4 regions of the Nocardiopsis coralliicola genome follow, and region 3 is predicted to be linked to each of the others. Evidence: riboswitches for the same ligand, from Rfam matches in the RefSeq annotation. Region 3 holds a riboswitch; each other region holds the start of a gene.
What was found. Region 3 has a riboswitch for cobalamin ahead of ACYVGT_RS06370 (VWA domain-containing protein). Riboswitches for the same ligand answer to the same signal wherever they lie in the genome.
Positions count from the first base shown of each region.

Region 1: another riboswitch for cobalamin. It lies ahead of ACYVGT_RS11440 ((2Fe-2S)-binding protein); the one in region 3 lies ahead of ACYVGT_RS06370 (VWA domain-containing protein).
Region 2: another riboswitch for cobalamin. It lies ahead of metE (5-methyltetrahydropteroyltriglutamate--homocysteine S-methyltransferase); the one in region 3 lies ahead of ACYVGT_RS06370 (VWA domain-containing protein).
Region 4: another riboswitch for cobalamin. It lies ahead of ACYVGT_RS06705 (ribonucleoside-diphosphate reductase subunit alpha); the one in region 3 lies ahead of ACYVGT_RS06370 (VWA domain-containing protein).

Region 1 covers NZ_BAAGXT010000012.1:57,784-61,246, forward strand. The annotation lists gene ACYVGT_RS11430 (exonuclease domain-containing protein) at 1-456, shown strand, start outside; gene ACYVGT_RS11435 (TIGR03557 family F420-dependent LLM class oxidoreductase) at 662-1,621, opposite strand; cobalamin riboswitch at 1,828-1,998, shown strand; gene ACYVGT_RS11440 ((2Fe-2S)-binding protein) at 2,185-2,922, shown strand; gene ACYVGT_RS11445 (DoxX family protein) at 3,446-3,463, opposite strand, start outside.
Region 2 covers NZ_BAAGXT010000056.1:16,451-19,913, forward strand. The annotation lists gene metE (5-methyltetrahydropteroyltriglutamate--homocysteine S-methyltransferase) at 1-1,806, opposite strand, end outside; cobalamin riboswitch at 1,981-2,214, opposite strand; gene ACYVGT_RS25350 (polysaccharide deacetylase family protein) at 2,372-3,463, shown strand, end outside.
Region 3 covers NZ_BAAGXT010000005.1:162,789-166,251, forward strand. The annotation lists gene cbiE (precorrin-6y C5,15-methyltransferase (decarboxylating) subunit CbiE) at 59-1,255, opposite strand; cobalamin riboswitch at 1,524-1,659, shown strand; gene ACYVGT_RS06370 (VWA domain-containing protein) at 1,685-3,463, shown strand, end outside.
Region 4 covers NZ_BAAGXT010000006.1:2,832-6,294, forward strand. The annotation lists gene ACYVGT_RS06690 (NYN domain-containing protein) at 1-235, shown strand, start outside; gene ACYVGT_RS06695 (hypothetical protein) at 280-831, shown strand; gene ACYVGT_RS06700 (HAD family hydrolase) at 1,172-1,807, opposite strand; cobalamin riboswitch at 1,915-2,165, shown strand; gene ACYVGT_RS06705 (ribonucleoside-diphosphate reductase subunit alpha) at 2,298-3,463, shown strand, end outside.

The DNA.
Region 1 (3,463 bases), on a different contig from region 3:
GCCGAGCTGACCGACAAGGAGATCCCGATCGTCGCGTTCAACGCGGCCTTCGACCTCACCCTCATCGACCGCGAGATGGCGCGGCACGGCGACTCCACCGACTTCGGCGGGCGCATGCGGGTGGTCGACCCGATGGTGCTGGACCGCCAGGTCGACCGGTACCGGCGCGGCTCGCGGACACTGGTCGACGTCTGCGCGCACTACGAGATCCGGCTGGCTCCGGGCGAGGCGCACGGCTGCGAGGCGGACGCGCTCGCCGCGGCGCGACTGGCTTGGCGGCTGGGGTCCACCCGCCCCGAGCTCGCCGCGATGACCGCCGACGACCTGCACCAGGCGCAGCGGCTCTGGCGTTCGGAGCAGGCCGCCTCCTTCGAGGCGTACCTGCGCCGCTCGAAGGACCCAGGCGCCGTCATCGAACGGGCCTGGCCCCTGGTCCCCCGCCCCGCCGCCGACTGAGTTTCCCCACCCTGTGGACGGAGCGGCGCCACGGCACACGGGCGCCGGTGCGCCCCGCTGACGGAATCCCCTCCAGGGGGCGGGACACGCTCTCGACCGGGGCCCGGAGGGCGCGGCAGGTGCTCAGCGCTGCGCTGCTGCCGTGCCGCCGGCCGGACGGGCAGAGCGGGCGCCGTCCGCCGGGGCGCTCCCCGACCGGCCCTCCTCAGGCCAGCGCGCGGAGCGGCTCAGCGAGTTCAGCGGTGTAGAAGTCCAGGAAGGCGTCGACGTCGCCGCCTGCGTTGAGCAGTGCGAGGCGGTCGTAGCCGGCCTCCGCGAACCGGGACACCTGGGCGACGTGCTCCGCGGCGTCGGGCCCCGCGGAGACCATGCCTGCGACGTCGTCCACCGTCACCGCCGCCGATGCGGCGTCGAAGTTCACCGGGTTCGGAAGCTCCGCCATCACCTTCCACCCGCCGGCCGCGAACCGGATCATCTCGCGCGCCCTTCGCAGCGCCTCGTCCCGGTCCGGCCCCACGGCCAGGGGCACCTCGTTGTAGCGGGCGCCGCCCCCGCCCGCACGGGCATACACCTCGGCGATGTCGGAGCGCGGCTCGTTGGCGAAGAGTGCGTCCCCGTGTTCGGCGGCGAGCTCGGCGGCACGCGGGCCGCCCGCCGCGACCACGATCTCCGGCGGCGTGTCCGGCAGATCGAAGACCCGCGCGTCCTCCAGCGTGATGTGCTCGCCGTCGAAGGAGTGGTAGCCGCCGGACCAGAGCAGCCGGATGACGTGCAGCGCCTCCTCCAGCATCCGGTGGCGGATGTGGACGGGCGGCCACCCCAGCCCCACGACGTGCTCGTTCAGCCGCTCCCCCGCGCCGACCCCGAGGAAGTGCCGTCCTTGGGCGAGCAGCGCGACCGTCGCCGACGCCTGCGCCACCAGCGCCGGGTGGTAGCGGAGGGTCGGGCAGGTGACACCCGTGCCGAGCCGGATGCGCTCGGTCCGCTCGGCGATCGCCGCCAGCACCGACCAGGCGAACGGCGAGTGGCCCTGGCTGTCGAGCCAGGGATGGAAGTGGTCGCTGATCTCCACGAAGTCCAGGCCCGCCTCCTCGGCCCGCACTGCCTGCCGGACGAGTTCCCGGGGCCCGTACTGCTCCGCCATGAGCTTGAGTCCGAACTGCACCGTGCCACCTCCGTGCTCGCTGCGTCTGTGCCCGCGCACGCCGGGACGGCTCCCGGCATGCGGCGGGCGGCCTCGGGGTGGCCGTAACCGGTGCGCCCCGCGGCTAACACGGGGAGGCGCAGGGTTGGGGAAATACTGACCGTGCGATCATGTGGCTGCGCGGCCGGACGTGGCCGGGCAGCACACACCGTGCACCGAGAGGTGCAGTACCGAACAGCAACGACGGCGGAGACGAGGAAGCCGGTGCGAATCCGGCGCGGTCCCGCCACTGTGAGTCGGAGAGCCGGTCCCCGCAGACGCCACCGCCGCCGGGCGGGAAGGCAGGGACCGCGCGATGACCCGCGAGCCAGGAGACTCACCGCCGTCGTCCTCGACACCCGGGGCGGATCTCCCCGCGAGAGGATGGCACGCATGGACGCACGGATGAGGCCACCGGTCTGCTCCGCGTCCGGCCGCCGGCCGGGCCGAGGCGACACGGAAGGACCTGCCGCCCCATGCCGTACACAGCGCCGCCCCGGAAGGCACCGGCCCGGACCCCAGGGCCCCGCCCGCACCAGGACCTGATGGGCCGGTCACGCGGCGGCTCCGCAGCAGCAGCACTCACCGATGCCGCGTCGCTCGGCGGCTTCTTCTCAGCCGTCCCCGCAGAAGCGGGGACGGGCCGGCCGGTCGAGGCGCTGTGGAGCCGCGCCGAACTGGTCCCGCGGATCGCCGCCACCCGGCGGGCGTTCGCCGAACGCGCCGGGGTGGGGGTGGCGAGGGTGGAGCCGCGGGTCGCGGCGTCCGTGCTGTTCCAGAGTGTCGCCGCGCGCCTGCTCAGCCCGGCGGTGGCGACGGCGGCACTGCACGGCGCCGTCCCGGACCCCGCCGCGCTGCGGTGGGCGGATCCCGCGGGCGGCCCGCTGCAGCTCCTGGTGGCCGGCGGCCCCGGCGATGTCGCGCACGGCCGCGGGCCCCGCGCGGTCGGCGCGGCGGTGGCGCGGTTCTACGTGGCGGGGCTGCTGGCGCCGGCGTCGACGGCCTTCCGCGCCGCAGCCCCCGTCTCGCCGACCGTGCTGCGCGGCAACGCGGCCTCCTCGGTCGCCGCGGCAGCCGAGATGGTGGCCCGGCAGCGCCCCGAGGCCGCCGGAGCCGCGGAAGCGGTCGCACGGGCCGTCCTCGCGGACGCCGACCTTGCCGACGCGATCGACTGGCACGCACCGCTCAGCGCCTCCCCTCCGACCCCCTACCAGCGGCGCAGCTGCTGCCTCTACTACCGGCTGCCGGGCATGGGCACCTGTGGAGACTGCGTGCTGCGGTGACGCGCTGCCGCCGCGGGCCCGCGCTGCTCCGGCGCTCTACCCGTGGCTGGCGGCGCGAGGATGGCCGAACCCTCGGGGTGGTCGGCGGGAGCCAGGCGACCGCGGGTTCGGCGTAGAGCACCAAGGCAGCGGGCGGCTTCGTCGGCGGTCTTTCCGCTCTGTCCCGCCGCTCCCGGCCGCTGCGCGGCCAGAGTTTCCACTGTTCGCGGGCTGGAGCGGACGGGACGGCTCGGAGCGCAGGCTCCCGCGCCCAGGTGGCCCGGGTGGCAGCTGGTCAGTGCGTCGGACAAGCGCAACAGCGGCCGGCGAAGCCGCCCTTGCCTTTAACGCCGTGGGCCTGCCCCGCGACCAGCACAACCCCGGCCGCTGCCGCGCCGGCAGCGGCCGCCCTTCCCGGTCCGCGTCAGGCCCTCGTCGTCTTCGTCATTCGGCTGACCCCAGGTTGCGGTGCGACGCGGGCCATGGTGCCGGCCCCGGCCGGTCGGCGGTCCGTGCCGGGCCGGCCGGTGCCAGCGCGTCCGGGTCAGACCACCGCGAGGGT
Region 2 (3,463 bases), on a different contig from region 3:
GCGCAGCGCGGCCTCGTCGACCTGGATGTGCCGGATTCCGGCCTGCTCCAGGTCCACCATCTCGTCGCGCAGCGCGAGCGCCACCTGGCGGGCGGTCTCGGCGAGCGGCTGGTCGCCGCGGACGAAGGACCAGGCGAGGATGGTGACCGGGCCGGTGAGCATGCCCTTGACCGGCTTGTCGGTGCGCGACTGGGCATAGCGCGCCCACTCGACGGTCATCGGCGCGGGCCGGTTGACGTCGCCGTACAGGATCGGCGGGCGCACGCACCGCGATCCGTAGGACTGCACCCAGCCCTTCGCGGTGGTGGTGAACCCGCCCAGCCGCTCGGCGAAGTACTGCACCATGTCGTTGCGCTCCGGCTCACCGTGCACGAGCACGTCCAGGCCGATGTCCTCCTGCAGTGCGATCACCGAGTCGATCTCGGCGCGCATCCGCGCCTCGTACTCGGCGCCGGTGATGCTCCCGGCACGGTGCTCGGCGCGGGCCTTGCGGATGTCCTCGGTCTGCGGGAAGGAGCCGATGGTGGTGGTGGGCAGCGGCGGCAGTCCCGCGCCCCGGGCGCCGCGCCGCTCCTCGGCGCGCCCGGTGCCGCTGCCGAGCGCCGCCAGGCGCGCGCGGACCCGCGGGTCGCGGAAGCCCGCCGGCTCCGGCAGCGGCTCCCGGGCCCTGGCCAGGTCGCCGGCGGATCCGCCGCCGTCGAGTGCGCCGGCCAGCAGTGCGACCTCGTCGAGCTTCTGCCGGGCGAACGCCAGCCGGGCCTTGAGGGCCGGGTCGAGGCCGGTCTCGGCCTCGAGGTCCACCGGCACGTGCAGCAGCGAGCAGGAGGTGGACACGTCGACCTCGCGGGCGAGGCCGAGCAGCGGGGTGAGGGTGGCCAGGGCCGCGGCGACGTCGGTCCGCCACACGTTGCGTCCGTCGACGACGCCGGCGACGAGCGCCTTGCCGCCCAGCCCGGAGACGGCGGCCAGCTCGCGCGCCGCCTCCGGCCCGGCCACCAGGTCGAGGCCGATGCGCTCCACCGCGGTGTCCTTCAGGGCCTCCAGTGCGGCGGTGCCGATCGAGCCGAAGTAGGTGGAGACGGTGATCTCGGGACGCGTGCCGAGGGCGCCGAGCGCGGTGTAGGCGCGGCTGAGCTCGGCGGTGCGCCGGCGGCCCTCGTCGGTGGCGAGGATCGGCTCGTCCAGCTGGACCGCCTCCGCGCCGGCGTTGGCGAGCGCGGCCAGCAGCTCGCGGTAGGCGGCGACGAGGCCGTCCAGGAGCGCGAACGGGCTCCAGTCACCGGGAGCGCCGCTGTCCGGCTTGGACAGGGCGAGGAAGGTGAGCGGCCCGACCAGGACCGGGCGGGTAGCAAAGCCCAGCCCGCGCGCCTGGGTGAACTCCGCGATCGGCTTGGTTCCGGCCAGCCGGAACCGGGTCTGCGGGCCGAGTTCCGGGACGAGGTAGTGGTAGTTGGTGTCGAACCACTTCGTCATCTCCAGCGGCGGCACCTCCCCGGTGCCGCGCGCCAGGGTGAAGTAGTGGGCGAGTTCCGCCTCCCGGTCGCCCTCGGGCGCCGGGCCGAACCGCTCGGGGACGGCGCCGAACAGCAGCGCCGCGTCGAGCATGTGGTCGTAGTAGGAGAAGGTGTTGGACGGGATCGCGCCGATCCCGGCCGCGCGGAAGTCCTCCCATGCGCCGCGCCGGAGGCGGGCGCCGACGGCGTCGAGCTCGGCGGCGCCGATGCGCCCAGCCCAGTACGACTCGCACGCCTTCTTGAGTTCGCGGTCGGGTCCGATCCGCGGATAGCCGTGTGCGGTGGAGACCATTCTGGTGTCGTCTCTCCCTCGTCGATCGACCTGCGGCCGGCCGCCGGAGCGGGGCGCGCGCGAACGACGGGGAGGCCGGTGCCGCCCGGGCGCCGCGAAAGGCGCGGGCGCGGCACACCGCACCGCCCGTCCGCGCACCCTCCCGCGGGGCGCACCGACCTCCGGCGGCGCGGGCGCGCCGCCGGGCGACCGGCAGGTATTCGGACTCACGGGCGGGGCTCCGCCGGGCCCGTCAGGGGCTCGGCGGTGCCGGATCTACCGGCCGTCGCTTCCCAGGCGCCTGGCCCAGTGCTCTTGACGGCTTTCGTTCCCGTTCACCGCTGCGGGGCAGTCCCGGAATCCCACCGGGTTCCCTCTTGCGACACCCACCGGATGTACGGTGCGTGAACCGATCGCGGCTGCAAGTATAGGTGGGTCCGTTTCGGTGTCCAGGGACCGGGCCCGCTTGGCCTTCCCGTCCCAAGGCTTTCCCTCCCCATGACCTCGCTCCCCGGCTTCGCCCCTTCCCCGAGTGCGATGATCCTGCGAGGTCCAGGTTCGTCTACGTGAGGAAGACGATCTCCAGGTGATCCGCTACCGCTCAACCACAGCCCGCCGCACCGCTCTCGGTGCCGCCGCCGTTGCGCTCGCACTCAGCGCCTGCAGTCCCGGCGGCGGCGAGCACGCATCCGGAACCGAGGAGTCCCCGCCGGAGAAGCCCGCCGGCCCCGCCGACGCGATCACCGAGGTGGATCCGGCTACGGTGCCGGGCCTCGGCGAGGAGACCGACTCCGACGACGGCGACGTCAGCATCGACGTGGCCTATCCGAAGGTGCCCGGTGCCGACCCGTTCACCGAACGGCTCAAGGACGTCACCGGTACCGAGGCCGACGACTTCGTCGACGCCAACCCCGGGGCCAAGTCGCTGTCCATCAAGGGCGCGCTGAGCGCTGCCGGCGGCGACGTGCTCGGGGTCCGCTTCGTGCAGGACGAGGAGGACTCCGAGGGGAAGCGCACCTCCTACTCCACCTACTGGTACGACGCCAAGGAGGGCCGCCCGGCCTACGCCAGCGAACTGCTCGCCGGCGACGCCGAGCTGGCCGAGCTGCACAAGGCCGTCGCCAAGCAGCTGGACGAGGACGGGGTCGAGACCGGCGACCTCTACCCCATCGCGCGCATGTACGACTCGCTGGGCTTCACGCCCGGCGGCGACCTGGTCGCCGAATTCGACGACGGCCAGCTGTCCGGCGGCGAGGACGGCGAGCCGGTGCGCGCGGTCGTGCCGCGCAAGGAGGCCGAGCCGCTGCTGTCGGAGTTCGGCGAGCGGGCCCTGTCCGCCTCCACCCAGGTCACCCGCGACTTCCGGTTGGAGGGCGCCGCGGCGCCCAAGGACGGCGGCAAGCCGGCCGCGGTCCCGGGCCAGCCGGGCGCCGAAGACGTCGACTGCTCCGGCGAGAAGGCCAAGTGCCTGGCGCTGACCTTCGACGACGGCCCCGGCGGCCGGACCGGCGACGTGCTCGACGCGTTCGCCGAGCACGATGCGCACGCGACGTTCTTCGTGACCGGCGAGCCGGTGCGCGAGCACCCGACCACGGTGCGCCGCGCCTACGCCGAGGGCCACGAGATCGCCAACCACACCGAGAGCCACCCCGACCTCACCACGCTCGACAAGGGCGGC
Region 3 (3,463 bases):
TCTAGGCGCGGTGGCCCCGGTGTCCTGGGCGCCGGCGGGAAGCGCCCGTCCAGCAGGGCTACCCCTTCACCCACGACCACTGCGTCACCGTCCGGGACGGCGTCCACCCGGTGAAGGCGCCGATGGGGGCGGTGGTTTCCACGGCGATGCGGGTGAGGTCGCCGCCGTGGCTCCGGAAGGCAGCGGCGAGGAGCTGTTCGGTTTCCAGGGTGACGCCGTGGACGACGAGGCGGCCGCCCGGAAGGAGCGCGTCCAGGCACGTGTCGAGGACGCCCGGGCGGGTGGCGCCGCCGCCGATGAAGACGGCGTCCGGGGCGGGGAGGTCCGGCAGCAAGCCGGGAGCCCGGCCCTGGACGACCTGGAGGCCGGGCACACCGAGGCGGCCCGCGTTGCGGGCGATGCGGGCGGCGCGGCCGGCGTCGGCCTCGACTGCCGTTGCCGTGCAGGCCGGGTGGGACCGCATCCACTCGATACCGACGGCGCCCGAGCCCGCGCCGATGTCCCACAGGTGGGCACCGGGCGCCGGCGCCAGCCGGGCCAGCGCCGAGGCGCGCAGGTCGCGTTTGGTCAGCTGCCCATCGTGCTCGAACGCGTCGTCCGGAAGCCCCGCCAGCAGTCCGTACGCCGGCGGCCCGGCACACTCCACCGCGAGCACGTGCAGTGCGGGCAGCTCCGGGGGCGCCGCAGCCCAGTCCGACGCGGTGCCCGACGTGCGCGACTCCCGGTCCGCACCCAGGTCGCCGAGTACCGTGAGCGTGCTTGCCCCGTAGCCCGCGGAGTCGAGCAGGCGGGCGACGCCGGCCGGGGTCGACGCGTCCGCGGACAGCACCAGCAGCCGGTGCCCCGGGGAAAGGTGCCGCAACACCAGGCGAGGGTCGCGTCCGACCAGGGTGACGACGGTGCAGCGCTCCGCCGGCCAGCGCATCCGCGCCCGCGCGAGCGCCACTGACGACAGGGCCGGCTCCACCTCGACGGCGTCCGGTCCGAGCAGGTCGATGAGCGCGGTCGCGATCCCCGACACCAGCGGGTCGCCCGAAGCCAGCGCGACCACGGAGCGCCCGTGCACCGCGCCGAGCAGGTGCGGCAGCCCTTCGCGCAGCGGTGACGGCCAGGGGCGCCGGTCCTGGCCGGGGGAGTCCGGCAGCATCGCCAAGTGGCGGCGGCCGCCCAGCACGGCACCGGCGCCGAGCACACGCCGGCGCAGCCGCTCGGGCAGGCCCGCCCAGCCGTCCGCTCCGATGCCGATCACGGTCACCGCGGCGTCCCCCGCTTCCGAGGAGTCTCCGGCTGCGGCAGGTCCGCGGCCGGGTTCCGGTGAGGTCCCCGCGGCGCACCCTGCGCTGCCGGCGCTGCCGCGAGCGTCCTGCGCCGCCCCGGCCTCCGCTGCTTCCTGCGTCTTTGCGGCGGCGTTCCCGGTGCCGCCGGCGGGGAGGGGAGGGCGCTGATCAGCCGTCATGGCCCTGACGTTATCGTGGCGGAGGCGTGGGGTGCCCCGATCGCCCACCTTTCGTACCGTCCCGGAGGACGGGCGGGAGATGCGGCGCGAAGGGGAGAATCTGGGAAGCCGGTGAGAGTCCGGCACAGGCCCGCTGCGGTGAACTGGGCCCCTTGACAGGGGACCCGGCCAGTCCGAAGACCGGCCCCGCGCCTGTTCCACCCATGGCGCAACGAGCGGGAGCCTCCCATGCCATTGCGGGCATCGCCCTATCCGTTTTCCGCGATCGTCGGCTGCGACACCGAGCCGCTCGACGACCTCGGCCTCTCCCTCGCCCTGACCAGTGTCTCCCCGGAGATCGGCGGCGTGCTGGTGCGCGGCGAGAAGGGCACCGCCAAGTCGACCGCGGCCCGCGCGCTCGCCCCTCTCCTCCCCGCCATCGGCGTCTACCAGGGCGACCGCTTCTCGGTGGACCCCGGCGACCCCGCCCAGACCTCGCCGGACGGCCCCTTCGAGCCCGGCACGCCGGTGGAGAGCCGGCCGGTGCGCCTGGTCGAACTTCCGGTCGGCGCCACCGAGGACCGCGTCCTCGGCTCCCTCCACCTCGAACAGGCCCTCTCCCGCGGCCAGGTCGCCTACGAGCCCGGCCTGCTCGCCAAAGCCCACCGCGGCCTGCTCTACGTCGACGAGGTCAACCTCCTCCACGACCACCTCGTGGACCTGCTTCTGGACGCCGCCGCGACCGGGCGCGCGTCGGTCGAGCGGGACGGCTTCTCCGTCGAGCACCCGGCGCGCTTCCAGCTCATCGGCACCATGAACCCCGAGGAGGGCGAGCTCCGCCCGCAGCTCCTCGACCGCTTCGGTCTCACCGTCGAGGTCGCCGCGCCGGCCGACCCGGCCGCGCGCGTCGAGGTGGTGCGGCGCCGGATGGCGTTCGACGCCGAGCCGGAGGCGTTCACCGAGCGCTACCGGCCGGCCGAGAAGGCGCTGGCCGAGCGGATCGCCGCCGCGCGGGACGCCGTGCGCACGGTCCGGCTGTCCGATGCCGCCCTCACCAAGATCGCCGAGGTATGCGCCGCGTTCGAGGTCGACGGGCTCCGCGCCGACCTCGTCACCGCCCGCACCGCTGTCGCGCACGCTGCCTGGGAGGGCCGCGGCGCCGTCACTCGTGCCGACATCCGCCGCGCCGCCCTGCTGGCTCTGCCGCACCGGCGCCGCCGCGCCCCGTTCGACGCCCCCGGCCTGGACGAGGAGCTGCTCGACCGCATCCTCGGCGACGACGAGCCCGAGCCCGACCCGCCGCAGCCCGAGCCGGAGCCCGACCGCCCGGACGGCGGCCCCGACGACTCAGCGCCGCCGGAGGCCCCGGAGGGCAGCGAGCAGGAGTCCTCGGACGGAGGCGAGGAGGACAGCGGCCCCCAGGCCCCGGCACCGGAGAACGGTCCCGGAGCGGACAACGACACCCCGCCCGACACCCCGTCCGGCGACACCTCCGAGCCCGAGGAGGAGGCCGGCCAGCAGCCCGCTCCCGGCGCGGCACCGGTCGCCGCGGAGAAGCCGTACCGCCCGCGCACCTTCACGGCGCGCGGCACCGGCGCCGGCGCTGACGGCCGCCGCAGTCGTGCCCGGGGCACCCGCGGGCGCCGGGTCGGCGCCGTGGAGCCCGGAGCCGGGAGCGGGTCGGCGATCCACCTGGTGGAGACGGTGCGCACCGCCGCGACGCGTCCGCGGGCCGGATCCGGCGGAGACACCGCCTCCGAGCCGGGCGGCGCCCCGGGCGGGCGGCCCCTGCAGATCCGGCCGGGCGACCTGCGGGTTGCCGTCCGCGAGGGGCAGGAGGCCAACCTCGTCCTGTTCTGCGTCGACGCTTCGGGCTCCATGGCCGCGCGCAAGCGCATGGCGGCGGTGAAGACCGCGGTCCTGTCGCTGCTGCTGGACGCCTACCGGCGGCGCGACAAGGTCGGCCTGGTCACCTTCCGCGGCAGCAGCGCCGAGCTGGCGCTGCCGCCGACCCGCTCGGTCGACATC
Region 4 (3,463 bases), on a different contig from region 3:
CGATGCCGTGAATGTCGCGCTCCGCGAGGGGAACGATTTCGCCGAGTCCGTCGCGCGCGACGCCCCCGCCCTGTGGGTGGAGGCGGTCCTGGCGCGCCGCCCGCGGATGCCGTCCGACCTGGAGGCGCGCCTCCTGCAGGGGTCGACACTGCCGATCGACTTCCTGCTCCGCGACGAAGTCCGCGAGGCGCTGCGGCGGGGATTCTGGGACGCCCTCGGGCGCGCCCGCGAATGACGCGCGGGCGGCCGGGGCGCGGTGAGGACCGAGGGAGGCTGGCAGTGACACGGGTGACGACGGCCGATCTGGACCGCCTGGAATTCCGCGCCGTGCAGTCCGGTGATCACGCCGCGGTCGCCGCAGAGCTACTCGCGCTCGCCAACGCGGTGGACGCCGACTCCGAGATCTCCCGCGCCGAACTCTTCGTCCGCGCCGGCGAGCAGTGGGAGATGGCCCAGGAGGCCGAGCGGGCGGCGGGCGCCTACCAGCGGGCGATCGACGACGGCGGCACCACCATCATCGACGCGCGCGCCCTCCTCGCCGGCGCGCTGCTCGAACTCGACCGCGGCCCCGACGCGCAGGCGCAGCTGGCGCGGCTGCACCGGGAGGGCCCGCGGAACCTGCCCACCTTCATCCACATCACCGAAACCCTGCAGGCGCACGGCGACCTTGCGGCGGCGCAGGAGTGGGCGACGCTCGGTGTGGAGCGCTTCCGGCACCAGGACGTCTCCCCGTTCGTGCACGACCTGCTGATGGAGCTGCTGCGGATCCGCTTCCGCATCCGGGTCGACCTGGGTCTGGACGAGGACGCCCTGGACCGGATGCTGGACTAGGCCCGGCCGCGCTGCGCCCTGGCCCGCGCCCCGCTGCGGCGTCCTCGACCGGCGGCCGAGCGGAACGACGGATTCACCCCGGCTCCCGCCGAGCCGGCGCGCCCGCAGCACCGCACGCGGTGGACGCCCGCTTCCGGAAGACACCCGGCCCCGGCTACCGGGGCAGGGGTGTCGGGTGGCTCACTGTCCTGCTGCTCTTCTCGCCCGGGCGCGCCCTCGCGGCGTTCTCCTCAGCCGGGAAGGCGAGGAGGAAAAGCGCCCGCCTGGCCTTCCCCGCCGGTCGTGCGACGGGGGCATCCGGCGGTACCGCTCGCGGTGGACGCCGCCTGCCCCACGCGCCCTAGGCCGCCAGCGAGCGGCCGAGCGCGTACGCCTCGGTGAGGCTGCGGCCCCGATAGGACGCCGTGGCCAGACCTGCCACGTGGTCGTCCCCGTTCACCGCGACCGAGCTGGGGACGTGCCGGAACAGCGGCGCGTCCGACATCGAGTCGCCGTAGGCCGTGCACGCCGCGAGCGGTATCCCCGCCGCGCGGCGGAACCGCTCGGCGATGTCCACCTTGTCCTCCGGGCGCAGGATGCCCCCCGGGGCCGGCGGCCCCGGGAACGGCGGACCGGGAAAGGCCGACGCGGCGACCGTGTCGAAGCCGAACGCGGTGAGGCGGCGTGCGTAGAAGTCCGGCGACATGGTGATGACCATGGAGTGCTCGCCGCGGTCGCGGATGTCGGCGCACACCCCGGCGATGCCGTCGAGGAAGGGCCCGGCCGTGAACGCCGCGGCCACGTGCTCCTCGGTGAGGCCGCGCCAGATCCCGAACAGCTCCGCGGAGAAGGCGCGGGTATCGATCTCTCCGGCGGCCAACCGCTGCTCCAGCACAGTGAGGGCCGGGGTGGTACCAGTGACGCGGGCGATCTCGAGCGACGCCGTGGTGCCGTGCAGGAGGGTGCCGTCCAGGTCGAAGATGTGGAGTCGCGTCATCGCCGCGGAGCCTAGCGCCCGGCCGCCCCGGAGGCAATCCCCAACGCCGCCGCGCCGCGGTGAGAATCCACGATCTTGCGGTGTTCGCGGAGTGGATACCCAAGATGTAGTATCGCTGCGCCGATGGTTCGCGACCGGGGCTGCCCCCCGGAAGCGACGAGAGAGGGAACCCGGTGCGAGTCCGGGACTGCCCCGCAGCGGTGAGCGGGAAGCCGCGCCGGCGCCTTGTGGCGGCGGCGCTCCGACATCCGCCAGAGCACTGGGCGCACGGCGCCTGGGAAGCGGCGGAGATGAGGCGGGACGGTTCGGCCGTCCCACGCCCGCGAGTCCGAAGACCTGCCATCGGTGTGCGCCGCGCGCACGCAGTACGGGGCCTCGAGGGAGGGCGTCGTGCATCGGGGGAACCGGCCGTGCCCGCACGGTCCGGACTGCTTCGCCGTTGCGCCCGCTCGCGGCCCCTCCGGTCGACGACTAGGTGGTTGGAGCGAGCATGACCCTCGACATTCCGAGCGCGTCCGCGGACGCACCCGGTGATCCGTCCGCGCGGATCGGCAGCGAGGTCCGCGAGGCGAGTACCGGGCTGGCCGGCGTATCGGCCGATGCGGTCATCGCCGAGGCCCAGCGCGGCCTCTTCCCCGGCATCAGCGACGCCGAGCTCGAACTCGCCCTGATCATGGCCGCCCGCAGCCACGTCGAAGACGACCCCGACTACTCCCACCTCGCCGCCCGACTCCTGCTCGGCACGCTGCGCCGGGAAGCCCTGTCCTTCGTCTCCGGCTTCCCCGACAGCGCCGGCCAGACCGCGATGGCCGAGCGCTACCCCGGCTACCTGGCGGACTACGTCGCCGCCGGTGTCCGGATCGGCCAGCTCGACCCGGAGCTGCAGAAGTTCGACCTGGAGCGCCTCGGTGCCGCCCTGCACCCCGAGCGCGACCTGCAGTTCACCTTCCTCGGCCTGCAGACCCTCTACGACCGCTACTTCCTGCACAGCGAGGGCACCCGCTACGAGCTGCCGCAGGCGTTCTTCATGCGCGTCGCCATGGGACTGGCACTCAACGAGGACGACCGCGACGGCCGCGCGATCGAGTTCTACGAGCTGCTCTCCTCGTTCGACTTCATGGCCTCCACCCCCACCCTCTTCAACGCCGGCACCCGCCACGCCCAGCTGTCGTCCTGCTTCCTCACCACCGTCGACGACGACCTCTCCGCCATCTTCAAGGGCATCTCCGACAACGCGCTGCTCTCCAAGTACTCCGGCGGCCTCGGCAACGACTGGACCCCCGTCCGCGGCATCGGCGCCCGCATCCGCGGCACCAACGGCCAGTCCCAGGGAGTCGTCCCGTTCCTGAAGGTCGCCAACGACACGGCGGTGGCGGTCAACCAGGGCGGGCGCCGCAAGGGCGCGGTGTGCGCGTACCTGGAGACGTGGCACATCGACGTCGAGGAGTTCCTCGACCTGCGGAAGAACACCGGGGACGAGCGGCGGCGGACGCATGACATGAACACGGCGAACTGGGTGCCGGACCTGTTCATGCAGCGGGTGGAGGCCGACGCGAAGTGGACGCTGTTCTCGCCGGACGAGGTGCCGGACCTGCACGACCTCTACGGGGCGGAGTTCGCCGCCCGCTACACCCGCTACGAGCGGGCCGCGGAGGC